4 regions of the Bradyrhizobium sp. UFLA01-814 genome follow, and region 2 is predicted to be linked to each of the others. Evidence: predicted binding sites of a transcription regulator. Region 2 holds the regulator's gene; each other region holds the start of a gene.

Region 1 (3,206 bases), on a different contig from region 2:
CGAGCAGCGGCGCCGGATAATAGTAGTCCGACGCCAGCACCGAGCAGAGGCCCTGTGCAATCATGTCGGATGCCTTGGTCCAGCCGGTGTGGCTGCCGCCGCGCACCACATTGGGCGCGCCGAACACGATGAAGTCGCCCGCGCCGGCGGCATCGCGCGCGGTCTCCTCATTGACGGGGAATTCGGCGATCGTGGCGCCCAGCGCGCGAAACTCCTGGCGCATCGCTGGGCTGTTGTCGTCGTGTGAGAGCATACGGATATCGGCCGCGCGCGCAGCGGCTGCCAGTCGCGCGATCGAGGCGGGCACTTCGGAACGGCGCGCCACGACCCGGTCGAGCATGTCGTTGACGGCTTCGACGGAGAGCCCGGTGCGTTCGGCCAGCTGGTTGCGCTTCTTCGGCTTGACGTTGCTGTGGTCGTTGAAGGTGAACAGATCGATGCGGCCTTCACTGAGCCATTGAATGATCTCGGCCTCGGCCTCGAGATTGTGGGTCTCGTGACGCAGGTGGAAGCGGGTGTCGGCGGCGAGCTGCGGCCGCAGCGCCTCGATCGCGTCGAGCAGCTTGCGCGCATTCTCCGCGCTGCGCAGGCCGGGCTCCCACGACCAGGTCGTGCCATGGAACACGGTGGTGATGCCGTTGGCGATCGCCTGCCGGTCGCTGTCAACAAGCGCCACGTCGGTCGGGAAGTCGACGCTTGGGCGCGGCATCATCTGCCGCTCGAACGCATCGCCGTGCAGGTCGATGATGCCGGGCAGCACCAGGAGGCCACTGGCATCGATGTGAAGCGCGGCGCGACCCTGCTCGGCGTCGAGCGCGCCGATGTCGCGGCCCGTGGTCCGCAGCGAGGTCTCGACCAGGGCGCCGTCAACCAGCGTGCGCCCGCCCTCGATGAAGATGTCCGTCACGATGCGGCGCTCCGTTGTTTGGCTTGTGATTGGGATACGGCCTCGGCCTCATGCTTGTCGAGGAATTCCTCGACCGCGAGCTTGCGAAAGTCGGGCAGGACACGCCGAAGTGTTTCGTGATCCCAGTCCCACCATGCGAGCGCGGCGAGGCGGTCGGCGATCGTCTCGGAGAAGCGCCGCTTCACCGGCCGCGCCGGATTACCGGCGACGATGGTGTAGGCGGGGACGTCCTTGGTCACGATCGCGCCGGCGGCAATGACGGCGCCGGTTCCGATGTTCCGTCCTGGTAGCAGGATCGCACCATGCCCGATCCAGACGTCATGGCCGATATGCACGTGATGCGCACGTCGCCAGTTGAAGAAGTCGGTGTCGTCGCTCTCCCCGGGAAAATACGCGCTGGCGCGATAGGTGAAATGTGCCTGCGTCGCGCGATGCATCGGGTGGTTGCCGGGGTTGATGCGGGTCATCGCCGCGATCGAGCAGAACTTGCCGATCGAGGTGTAGGTGATCTGGCTGTCGTTCACGACGTAGGAATAGTCATCCATGCTCACTTCAAGCAGGATCGTGCGCGCGCCGACCTCGGTATATTTGCCGAGCTTGCTCTCACGGACCGACGCAGTCGGGTCGACGGTCGGCACAACCGAGAGTGTTTTTCCGGCCATCAGGGCCTCCGCAAATGTTCAAGAATCTTTGGCTTCCGGGGATGTGTGCTCGTCATCGGGACGCTTGATGACAACATCATGACGTTGCGATGACGGCAAGGGAGCGACAAGGGAGGGGTGTGGACGATCGCCGCACCGCAGCGCTGTCGTCACATAACTGTAAAACGCCGGGGATAGCGATGGCCCAACGAGGCGCGGTTGGAGCATTACATGCTGGTGGTGGAAGGTTTGACGTGCCGGTTCGGCACGAAAGCCGCAGTCGACAACGCGTCCTTTTCGATCGCGCCGGGCAGCTTTGTCGGCGTGATCGGCCGCTCCGGTGCCGGCAAGTCGACGCTGCTGCGGATGATCAACCGTCTCGCCGATCCGACTTCCGGCCGTATCCTGTTCGAAGGCACCGACGTTACCGCGTTGCGCGGCAAGGAACTGCGGCGGTGGCGCGCGCGCTCGGCGATGATCTTCCAGCAGTTCAACCTGGTCGGCCGGCTCGACGTGCTGACCAATGTGCTGATGGGCCGTCTGGCCCAGATCCCATCCTGGCGCTCGCTGGCGCAGGCCTGGCCGGAACAGGACAGGGCGCTCGCGCTGTCAGCGCTCGATCAGTTCGATATCGCCCAGCTCGCGGCACAGCGCGCCGATCAGCTCTCCGGCGGCCAGCAGCAGCGCGTCGCGATCGCCCGCGCGCTGGTGCAGGAGCCCGACATCATTCTCGCCGACGAGCCGATCGCCTCGCTTGATCCGCGCAACACCAAGATCGTGATGGATGCGCTGCTGCGCATCAACAAGCATTTCGGCATCACTGTGCTCTGCAATCTGCACTCGCTCGACCTGGCGCGGACCTATTGCGACCGCCTGGTCGGCATGGCCGCGGGCCGCGTGGTGTTCGATGGCGCCCCCGCGGCGCTCACCGACCATATCGCCCGCGAGCTCTATGACCTCGAGGCCAATGACGTCATCGGCGCAGCACCGCTGCCCGCGCCCGACGGTGCAACTGCGCCGGCACTCGGCACCGCAGCCGCGGCCTGAGCGTCGCGCACTTTTCAATCTGGGAGGCCGAGCATTTTGCCCGGCCAACAGGTGCAACTACGACAAAAGAGGGGTAGTCATGTTCACTCGTCGCATCATTCTGGCTGGCGCCGCCGCGCTGGCATTTGCCGGTTCGGCCTCCGCGCAGGACTGGAAGGCAAAATATCCGGAGCTCACCTTCGCGGTGGTGCCGGCCGAGAACGCCTCCGGCGTCACCGAGCGCTGGACGCCGTTCGTCGCGTACCTGTCGAAGGAGCTCGGCGTGAAGGTCACGCTGCGCATTGCCAACGACTACGCGGCCGTCATCGAAGGCCAGCGCGCCGGCAACATCCAGATCGCCAGCTACGGCTCGGCCTCGTTCTCTCGCGCACGCTTGACCGGCGTCAAGACCGACCCGTTCGCCAACGATATGAACGCCGACGGTTCGACCGGCTATTACTCGGTGTTCTTCGTCAAGGCGTCGAGCCCGTACAAGACCGTCGAGGACCTGAAAGGCAAGAATCTCGGCCTGGTCGATCCGAACTCGACGTCCGGCAACAACGTGCCGCGCTTCGAACTCAACAAGATGGGCATCGCGAACGCCGAGGGCTATTTCGGCAAGGTCGTGTTCA
Region 2 (3,206 bases):
GGGTCGAGAAGGCGCTGCGCGGCGGCGCGCTGTGGAACGAGGTCAAGGACAAGCTGAACGCGTCCGGCCTGTCGCTCTCCGGCGGCCAGCAGCAGCGCCTGTGCATCGCGCGCACCGTGGCGGTGCGCCCCGAGGTGATCCTGTTCGACGAGCCGTGCTCGGCGCTCGACCCGATCTCGACCGCCAAGGTCGAGGAGCTGATCCAGGAGCTCTCCGAGGACTACACGATCGCGATCGTCACCCACAACATGCAGCAGGCGGCGCGCGTCTCCGACAAGACCGCCTTCATGTATCTCGGCGAGCTGATCGAGTTCGACGACACCAACAAGATCTTCACCTCACCGAGCGATCGGCGCACCCAGGACTACATCACCGGCCGGTTCGGTTGACCGGCGCATGATCCGGAAAAGTGGAAACCGGTTTTCCGATCAGGGCATGCTAAAATTCAGGACACGAAACCATGATCCCCGGGATCATGGTTTGAGGGAGACAAGCGATGGCTTCTGAACATACCGCCAAGGCATTCGACAGCGACCTGCAGGAGTTGACCCGCCTGGTCGCCGAGATGGGCGGCCTGGTCGAGCGGATGATTACCGAGTCGGTCGACGCGCTGATCCGTCGCGACGTCGCGCTCGGCAAGCGCGTGGTCGCCGCCGACATCGAGATCGACAATCTGCAGCGCAACATCGAAGAGCGCGCGGTGCTGACGATCGCGCGCCGCCAGCCGATGGCGATCGACCTGCGCGAGATCGTCAGCGCGATGCGCGTCGCCACCGACCTCGAGCGGATCGGCGACCTCGCCAAGAACATGGGCAAGCGTGTCGCGGCGCTGGAGAGCGATTTCCAGCCGCTGAAGCTGATCCGCGGCCTCGAGCACATGACCGACCTCGTGCTGTCGCAGGTCAAGTCGGTGCTCGACGCCTACGCCGCGCACGACCTGCCGGCGGCGATGAACGTCTGGAAGGGCGACGAGGAGGTCGATGCGATCTGCACCTCGCTGTTCCGCGAACTGCTCACCTACATGATGGAAGATCCGCGCAACATCTCGTTCTGCATCCATCTGATGTTCTGCGCCAAGAACATCGAGCGGATCGGCGATCACGCTACCAATATCGCAGAGACCGTGTTCTACATGATCGAGGGCCAGCAGATCACCGACAAGCGCCCGAAGGGGGACATGACCACTTTTGCCACCACGGTGCCGGGCAACTGAAGGCATCATCGGCAAGCGCGAAACCGGCAAGAGTGAAACTGGACGATCCTCGCGACAATTCGTTTCCGCGGGGACTATGCTCAAGGAAGTAAGCGTTTCGGTTTGCGTCTGGGCAACGGATCACCACAGAGAAAGAACTTAAACCGATGAGCGCACGCATTCTGGTAGTCGAAGACGAGGAAGCGCTGACGACGCTGTTGCGCTACAACCTCGATGCGGAAGGCTACGATGTCGAGACGGTGGGGCGCGGCGACGATGCCGACACGAGGCTGAAGGAGCGCGTTCCCGACCTCGTGGTCCTCGACTGGATGCTGCCGGGCCTGTCCGGCATCGAGCTGTGCCGCCGCCTGCGGGCGCGGCCCGAGACCAAGCAGCTTCCGATCATCATGCTGACCGCGCGCGGCGAGGAAAGCGAGCGCGTGCGCGGGCTTGCCACCGGCGCCGACGATTACATCGTCAAGCCGTTCTCGGTGCCGGAGCTGCTGGCGCGGGTGAAGGGCCTCTTGCGCCGCGCGAGCCCGGAGCGGCTTGCAACCGTGCTGACCTATGGCGACATCGAGCTCGACCGCGAGAAGCGCCGCGTGGCGCGCTCGGGCCGCCCGATCGATCTCGGGCCGACCGAGTATCGCCTGCTCGAATTCTTCCTCGAGCATCCCGGCCGCGTGTTCAGCCGCGAGCAACTGCTCGACAGCGTCTGGGGCCGCGACATCTACATCGATGAACGCACCGTCGACGTGCATATCGGCCGCCTGCGCAAGCTGCTCAATCCGGGCCGCGAGCAGGATCCGATCCGCACCGTGCGCGGCGCCGGCTACGCGCTCGACGACCGCTTTGCCAAGGCCGAGCCGCAGCCGTAATGGCCGTTGCGGGATTCATATCCCGTAGCACGGTGTCGTCCCGGCCTAGTGCGCAATTGCGCACGGGAGCCGGGACCCATACGCCGCGGCCGGCGTAATCGGCACGGGGCCAGACGGCTTTCTAACAACACGCATTAGTGGTTATGGGTCCCGGCTTTCGCCGGGACGACGCCGATGATGTAACGGGCCACGCGCCATAAAAAAATCCCCGCTTTCGCGGGGATTTGTTTTTCAGGTCTTCCGTAGTTTCCCGAGTGCTCACTTGATCTGCGGTTTCGCCGACGGCCGGCGGCGATCGGCGGCGGGCTGGTAGGCGACGCGCGAGTGATGCGCGCAATAGGGCAGGCCGCCGAGCGCCTTGCCGCCGCAGAAGAAGAATTCCGGGCTTGAGGGATCGCCGACCGGCCAGTGACAGGTGGCCTCGTTGAGTTCGAGCAGCGACAGCCGCTGGCTCATCGGCACCACATTGTCGTAGGAGATCGGATCGGGCTCCATCTCGACCTCGAAGGCGTGCGCCAGCGCGGTGTTGCCGCGGGACACCGGGCGCGCCACCCGCATCATGTGCTGGGCGGGGCGGGCCTTGCGCTGCCGCGGCGCGGCCGTGGAGGGGGCCTTGGCGCGGCCGGAGAGGCCGAGCCGATGCACTTTGCCGATCACGGCGTTTCGCGTCACATTGCCAAGTTCCGCCGCGATCTGGCTGGCCGACAGGCCAGACTCCCAGAGTTTCTTCAGCTGCTCGACGCGATCGTCGGACCAGGTCAATACAGTCATCGCATTCTTCCCTTCGCGTAGCGCCGGCCAATCATTGGAGCGGCGCTGCGAGCCAATCTGGACAAATATCCCTGCGGCCAGAATCCCTTAGCCCTCGCCGGGCGCGGTCTTGCGCCCGAACGTTTACGCGCGATACGAAGGCTACTTAGAGGGTCCAGTACTGCCGCACGAGATGTCGTACCCGACAGGCCAAACGCTACAATATGGCGTGACTCTGGCGCAAGAGTCCGCGGCCGTGCGTCCACATGTTCCGATACAGTTAAGCATTGCGATGAGGCTTTTCCACCGCACCGGAATGCTCCGGATTGCGCTCGTTTCGCATTGCAGGAAGGCCACTTCGTGGCGATTGACACCTACCGACCGCA
Region 3 (3,206 bases), on a different contig from region 2:
CAAGCCGGCGAGGCCGATCGGCAGGTTGACCAGAAAGATCGCGCGCCAGCCGACCAGCGCGATCAGTCCGCCGCCGACGAACGGGCCGGCGGTCAGCGCAAGGCTCGCGCCCGCGGCCCAGACCCCGACTGCGCGTCCCCGCGCCTTCTCGTCTTCATAGGCATGGCGGAGCAGCGCCAGCGAGTTCGGCACCAGGATGGCTGCCGCCAGCCCCTGCACGCAGCGGGCGGCGATCAGCGTCGCCGCATCAGGCGCGACCGCGCAGGCAACCGATGCCGCGGTGAAGATCGCAAACCCGGCCATGAAGATGCGCTTGGCGCCGATCCGGTCGCCGAGCGCGCCCGCGGTCAGGATGAAGGCCGCAAAGGCAATCGTGTAGGCGCTGACCACCCATTGCAGTTCGGCAACGCCGCCGCCAAGCGAGGCGCCGATCGCATTGAGCGCCGTGTTGACGATGGTGACGTCGAGCTGCACGACGCCATAGCCGAGACTCATCGCGGCGAGCGTCAACGTCGCCGCGAGCCCGCTCGTTTGCTGATGCGACGTTGCACGGCGGTCCGGCATGTGCCGGACGTTCAGGGATGTCTGTTGCATGGTCTTGTCCTTGCTCTCGGCAACCAATGCGAGACATAGGCCTTCGTTTCGCCGCAACACTTCGCCACCGATCGAAGTGTGAAATCGCATTCCTGGCCGGCCTGCCCGACGGCGGCCCGCTTGCGCGGCGTTTTGCCTCAATAGACCTACGGACCGCCCTCGCGCGCCTCACTTGGCCCCGAGCGCAGGGCGGATCATGCGCAAGCGCGCGTCGACTTCACACTTTGGTAAACGCCACAGCCGGCTCAGGCGTCCCCGTGCTGATGCATACCGTCTATTCGGCTCGCGCCAACTGACCCGCATCGACGCCGGAACGGCGGCAAAATCGGCGAAAAAGCCGACGAAATCGCTTGGAACGGCGGAACATGCAGTGGCCCCGTCGCCGTCCTGCGACTCACATTCCGCAGAGCGAGAACATATGTAGCCAATATGACAATGACGCTGGACGAGGGCCGAAGCTTGGCTTGTCAAGGGCTGCACAACGCATCGGTTTTGCCTTATGGGTCATCGCGTACGGTGCGTTTGCCCGTCACCCGTCGCCGTCCGTGACCGGGTCCCACTGAAATTGCCGCCCCGCCGGGAGGATGAATGCTTCGGCTGCTGACCACGCTTGGGCGTGGTTTCAAGGAAAAGATCGGCTGGAAACGGCTCGGGATCGCCGCGAGTGTGTTGATCATCGCGTTCGCGATCACGTCGCTTGTTCACACCCTGAAGGGCGTCGATACCGGCATCATTCTCACCGCGCTCACCAACATCGCGCCGCATCGGATCGCGCTGGCGGCTCTCTGCGTGGTCGGGGCGTTCTGCACGCTGACCTTCTACGACTTCTTCGCGCTGCGCACGATCGGCAAGATCCATGTCCCCTACCGCATCGCAGCGCTGTCGAGCTTCACGAGCTACACCATCGGCCACAATATCGGCGCCACGGTCTTCACCGGCGGCGCGATCCGCTTCCGGATCTATTCCGATTACGGCCTCTCCGCGATCGACGTCGCCAAGATCTGCTTTCTGTCGGGCCTGACCTTCTGGCTCGGCAATTTGTTCGTGCTCGGCTTCGGCATGGCCTGGCACCCGGCGGCGGCGTCGGCGATGGACCTGCTGCCGCCGGCGATGAACCGGCTGATCGCGCTCGGCTGCCTTGCCGGCATCGGCGCCTATTTCGTCTGGCTCCTGACCGGCGAGAAGCGCCGCGAGCTCGGCCAGAACGGCTGGAAGGTGGTATTGCCCTCGGCCAAGCTGACGCTGCTGCAGATCCTGATCGGCGTGGTCGATCTCGGCTTCTGCGCGCTCGCAATGTACCTGCTGATGCCGACCGAGCCGCATATCGACTTCGTCTCGCTGGCGGTCGTGTTCATCCTGGCGACGCTGCTCGGCTTCGCCAGCCACGCCCCCGGCTCGATCGGTGTGTTCGACGCCGCGATGCTGGTGGCGCTGCCGGAGTTCAGCAAGGAACAATTGCTGGCGACGCTGGTCGTGTTCCGCATCCTCTACTTCCTGATCCCATTCGGGATTTCGATCTCGATCATGGGCATGCGCGAGCTCTGGCTCAACGTGGTGCAGCCCTGGCAAGAGCGGAAGCGACTAAGCCAAGCCTGCACGGCTTCGGCGACCGTGCGGCAACCGATCGAAAGCCGGCAGCAGCGGGTCAGGCAGCTGAAACGGTAACAGACAACGTTATCGGCCCTCGTGCGGGCCCCTCGACCCCGGATTTTCGATCCTCGCAGCCGCTTCTCTTATTTTCGCCGTACCGCTCGCGTCAAACCGCGCCATGATTGGCTTTTTGGTTCGATTTTCGTTTCGGGTGACGGTCTGCAGTGTGCTGCTCGGCAGCGCGCTGGCAGCGGTATTCGCATCAGCCGCGGACGCGCAGGACAATCAGCTGCAGATCTCCTGGGAGGTCCGCAACCGCTTCCGCCTGTTCCGCGAGGAACGCGACTTCCGCCTGCATGTCGAAAGCGGGCTTGGCCGCAGCGTACTGGCCTCGGAACAGGCGCTGGAACTGCAAAGCGACGGCCGCGGCTGGGCGCGCAACACCGTGAACCGGCTCTGCATCGACCTGCAGGGCCGCGTCAGCGAGCCCTGCACCCGCGACAACGTCAAGGAAAGCTATCTGACGCCGATCGACCATCCGATCGTCGTGCGGCTCACCGGACCGGTTCCGGTCGGCGCGACCTGCGCCTGGTCGTTCGACGACGGCGACGGGCCGCAATCCTCGACATTCGATTGCGCCGAGCCGATCAATCTGCGCGTCCGCTACGGCCGCACCACGGTCGCGACCGTCGACGTCGCGAGCGGCTCGGACGCCAACCAGCGCGTGACGACGCCGATCGAGGTGCGCGACTTGCTGATCGCGGGCCTCGGCGACAGCATCGCATCCGGCGAGGGCAATCCCGACCGCGCGATTGCGCTCTCCGACGAGGGATTCTGCTTCCGCTCCTATCTCGGCGGGGCGCAATATTACCGGCCGAGCCGCGCCGGCTACAAAGGCGGCCGCGCCTGCGAAGCACCGGACACCCTGACCAACTGGCAGCGCCAGAGCGCGCTGTGGCTCAACTCGGCCTGTCACCGGTCGCTGTACAGCTACCAGACGCGCACGGCGCTCGCGCTCGCCG
Region 4 (3,206 bases), on a different contig from region 2:
GCCTCGAGGCAGGCATGGCGCAAATCCTCGTCGAGCACACCGACCGGCGCCGCGCCGATCACGTCGCGGGGACCGGTGACCGGAAAAGCGGCAACCGGCAAGCCGCTCGCCAACGCTTCAAGCAGCACCAGACCGAACGTATCGGTCCGGCTCGGGAAAACGAACACATCGGCCGCCGCGTAGATCTCAGCCAATTCTTCTCCATGGCGGGCGCCGAGGAACACGGCGTCCGGATATTTCCGCTCCAGCGCCGCCCGCGCCGGGCCGTCGCCGACCACGACCTTGGTTCCCGGCAAATCGAGGTCAAGAAAGGCCTCAAGATTTTTCTCCACCGCCACCCGGCCGACGCTGAGATAGACCGGCTGCGGCAGGCAGAGATCGACATCGCGCGGATGGAACAGCGCAGTATCGACGCCCCGCGACCACAGCACCACGTTGCGGAAGCCGCGCTGACGCAACTCGGCCGCCAGCGCCGGGGTCGCCGCCATCACCGCCCGGCTCGGCCGGTGGAACCAGCGCAATGCGCGCCACACCCAGGCTTCCGGGACAGGCGTCCGCGCCGAGACGTATTCGGGGAAGCGGGTATGGAAGCTCGTCGTGAACGGCAGGCCGCGCTTGCGGCAATAGCGGCGCACCGCAAGCCCGATCGGGCCCTCGGTCGCGATATGGATGCTGTCGGGCCTCGCCGCCTCGATCAGACTTGCCACCTTGGCCCGGTAGGGCAGCGCCAGCCGGAGATCGCGATAGCTCGGCATCGCGAAGGTGCGGAACTCGTCCGGCGTCAGGAAGCTCACCTCGACGCCGAGCGATTTCGCCGCCTGCGCCATCATGGTCAGCGTGCGGACAACCCCGTTGACCTGGGGATGCCACGCATCGGTCGCGACCAGGATATGCGTCATGCAGCGCGTGCCGTCACTCGCGGAACTGGCGCGATCCGGCGCACCGGGTCGGTCCAGGTGATGATCTCGAAATGGCCGTCCTCGTGCTCGGCGAGCGCGGTGCAGCTCTCCACCCAGTCGCCGCAATTCATGTAGCGGATGCCGTGCTCGTCATGAATCGTCGCGTAGTGGATGTGGCCGCAGATCACGCCGTCGCAGCCGTGGCGCCGCGCCTCGCCGGCAAGCGTCGCCTCGAACGCGCCGATATAGTTCACCGCCTTCTTGACCTTCAGCTTGGCCCATTGCGACAGCGACCAGTACGGCACGCCGAACATCTTGCGGAAGAAGTTGACGAAGCGATTCATCTGGATCGCGAAGTCGTAGGCCTTGTCGCCGAGATGGGCGAGCCAGCGCGCGTTCTGCACCACGAGATCGAAAATGTCGCCGTGGATCACGAGGTAGCGCTTGCCGTCGGCGCCGGTGTGAACCGTGTTCTCCACCACGTCGATGCCGCCGAAATGCGTGCCGTAATATTTGCGCAGGAACTCGTCGTGGTTGCCCGGGACGTAGATCACCTTGGCGCCCTTGCGCGCCTTGCGCAGCATCTTCTGCACGAAATCGTTATGGGTCTGCGGCCAGTACCAGTTCGACTTCAGCGCCCAGCCGTCGACGATATCACCAACGAGGTAGATCGTGTCGGCATCGTGAGAGCGGAGGAAGTCCAGCAGGCGGTCGGCTTGCGAACCGCGGGCTCCGAGATGGACATCGGAGATAAACAAAGTGCGAAAGTGCCGCTCGGGACTTTCTTCACTCAAGGAGTCACTTCCCATGCCTGTGCACCTAACAGATTCCTGTGACAAGGCGATGACGATCCCCGCGACCCAAGGCCCCACAAACAGTTAACGAGAATCAGCAGCACGCCCCTGCCCTGCGGATAACAGCAGCGTGCGACAATCTGGCGACATCGGCGGCCGCGACTGCGGGGAAGAGGTGTTGTGTTGCCTGCATATCGTGGCGGACAACGAAGCAGCGATGAATGCGTAGCCCGGATGAAGCGAAGCGCAATCCGGGGTCTTGCATGCGCGGATGGCGCGCTCCCGGATTTCGCTGCGCTCCATCCGGGCTACAAGAGCCTCAATAATATTTGTGAAAGTGATGCACCGGCCCATGCCCGTGGCCGATGGCAAAACGATCGGCAGCGGCGATTGCTTCAGTAATCCAGGCCTTGGCGTTGAGCACGGAGGTCTCCATGCTCTCGCCCTTCGCGAGCCCTGCTGCGATTGCCGAGGACAGCGAGCAGCCGGTGCCATGCGTATTGGCGGTCGCAATGCGCGGCGCAGCCAGCGCGATGCTGCGCTCGGCGTCGATCAGATAGTCGATGCTGTCGGCGCCGTGGCCGTGGCCGCCCTTGACCAGCACCGCGCGACATCCCATCGCCAGCAATCGCTTGCCTTGTCGCTCGACGTCGGCCTCGCTCTCGGCGACCGGCTCGTTGAGCAGCGCCGCCGCTTCCGGCAGGTTCGGCGTGATCAGCGAGGCCAGCGGAAACAGCAGGGTCTTCAGCGCATCGACCGCCTCGGCGGCAAGCAGCCGATCGCCCGAGGTTGCGACCATCACCGGATCGAGCACGACATGGCGCGGCGCCCAGCGCCTCAGCCCATCGGCGATCGCCGCGATCGTCTCGGCCTGCGCCACCATGCCGATCTTGACCGCGCCGACCTCGAGATCGGAGAACACCGCGTCGATCTGGGCGGTGACGAATGAAGCGGGCACCGGATGGATGCCGCTGACCCCCTTGGTGTTCTGCGCAGTCAGCGCCGTGATCGCGGAGGCGCCATAGACCCCGAGCGCGGCAAAGCTCTTGAGGTCGGCCTGGATACCCGCCCCGCCCGAGGAGTCCGAGCCGGCAATGGTGAGCGCGACCGGCGTCATCGTGCAGCACCGGCGGTTGATACGAATGCGACCATCGCGAACAAGACCATGGCCTGTCCTAGCCCGGCCGCGGATCGACGGCAAGTTCGCCTGACTTTACCGCGGGTTGGCTTTGCCCTGACGCTGCCTTGCCCGCTCTTGTCCCCTTGCCTTGGCCGCCCGTTTTGGGCCTATAGTCGCGGAAATCCCCGGAGACGACTTTGATGGTTCCTTTCTTCGTCCAGATCAAATGCAAGCTCGGCCAGTCCTACACCGTCGCCAACGCGCTGGCGGAGGCCGAGATTGCGTCCGAGATCTATTCCACCGCGGGCAATTACGACCTCCTGGTCAAGTTCTACGTCGACCACGACACCGACATCGGCCATTTCATCAACGAGAAGGTTCAGGTGATCCCGG

What was found. The regulator PhoB, encoded in region 2, activates phosphate uptake and scavenging genes when phosphate is short. The targets are predictions, from matches to a motif close to TGTCATNNANCTGTCAT.
Region 1: the regulator PhoB is predicted to act here: its motif matches at 1,637-1,653, upstream of phnC (phosphonate ABC transporter ATP-binding protein).
Region 3: the regulator PhoB is predicted to act here: its motif matches at 1,013-1,029, upstream of PMN64_RS14230 (YbhN family protein).
Region 4: the regulator PhoB is predicted to act here: its motif matches at 1,732-1,748, upstream of PMN64_RS14150 (UDP-2,3-diacylglucosamine diphosphatase).

Annotation. Positions count from the first base shown of each region.
Region 1 covers NZ_JAQOSR010000078.1:10,966-14,171, forward strand. Annotated here, with positions in the region: gene PMN64_RS23175 (alpha-D-ribose 1-methylphosphonate 5-triphosphate diphosphatase) at 1-907, opposite strand, end outside; gene PMN64_RS23180 (chloramphenicol acetyltransferase) at 904-1,569, opposite strand; gene phnC (phosphonate ABC transporter ATP-binding protein) at 1,780-2,595, shown strand; gene phnD (phosphonate ABC transporter substrate-binding protein) at 2,675-3,206, shown strand, end outside.
Region 2 covers NZ_JAQOSR010000040.1:11,994-15,199, reverse strand. Annotated here, with positions in the region: gene pstB (phosphate ABC transporter ATP-binding protein PstB) at 1-389, shown strand, start outside; gene phoU (phosphate signaling complex protein PhoU) at 497-1,213, shown strand; gene phoB (phosphate regulon transcriptional regulator PhoB) at 1,360-2,070, shown strand; gene PMN64_RS14590 (GcrA family cell cycle regulator) at 2,329-2,841, opposite strand.
Region 3 covers NZ_JAQOSR010000038.1:52,941-56,146, reverse strand. Annotated here, with positions in the region: partial or broken gene PMN64_RS14235 (MFS transporter) at 1-564, opposite strand, end outside; gene PMN64_RS14230 (YbhN family protein) at 1,183-2,259, shown strand; gene PMN64_RS14225 (hypothetical protein) at 2,363-3,206, shown strand, end outside.
Region 4 covers NZ_JAQOSR010000038.1:30,671-33,876, reverse strand. Annotated here, with positions in the region: gene PMN64_RS14155 (glycosyltransferase family 4 protein) at 1-899, opposite strand, end outside; gene PMN64_RS14150 (UDP-2,3-diacylglucosamine diphosphatase) at 896-1,708, opposite strand; gene thiD (bifunctional hydroxymethylpyrimidine kinase/phosphomethylpyrimidine kinase) at 2,013-2,810, opposite strand; gene PMN64_RS14140 (Lrp/AsnC ligand binding domain-containing protein) at 3,014-3,206, shown strand, end outside.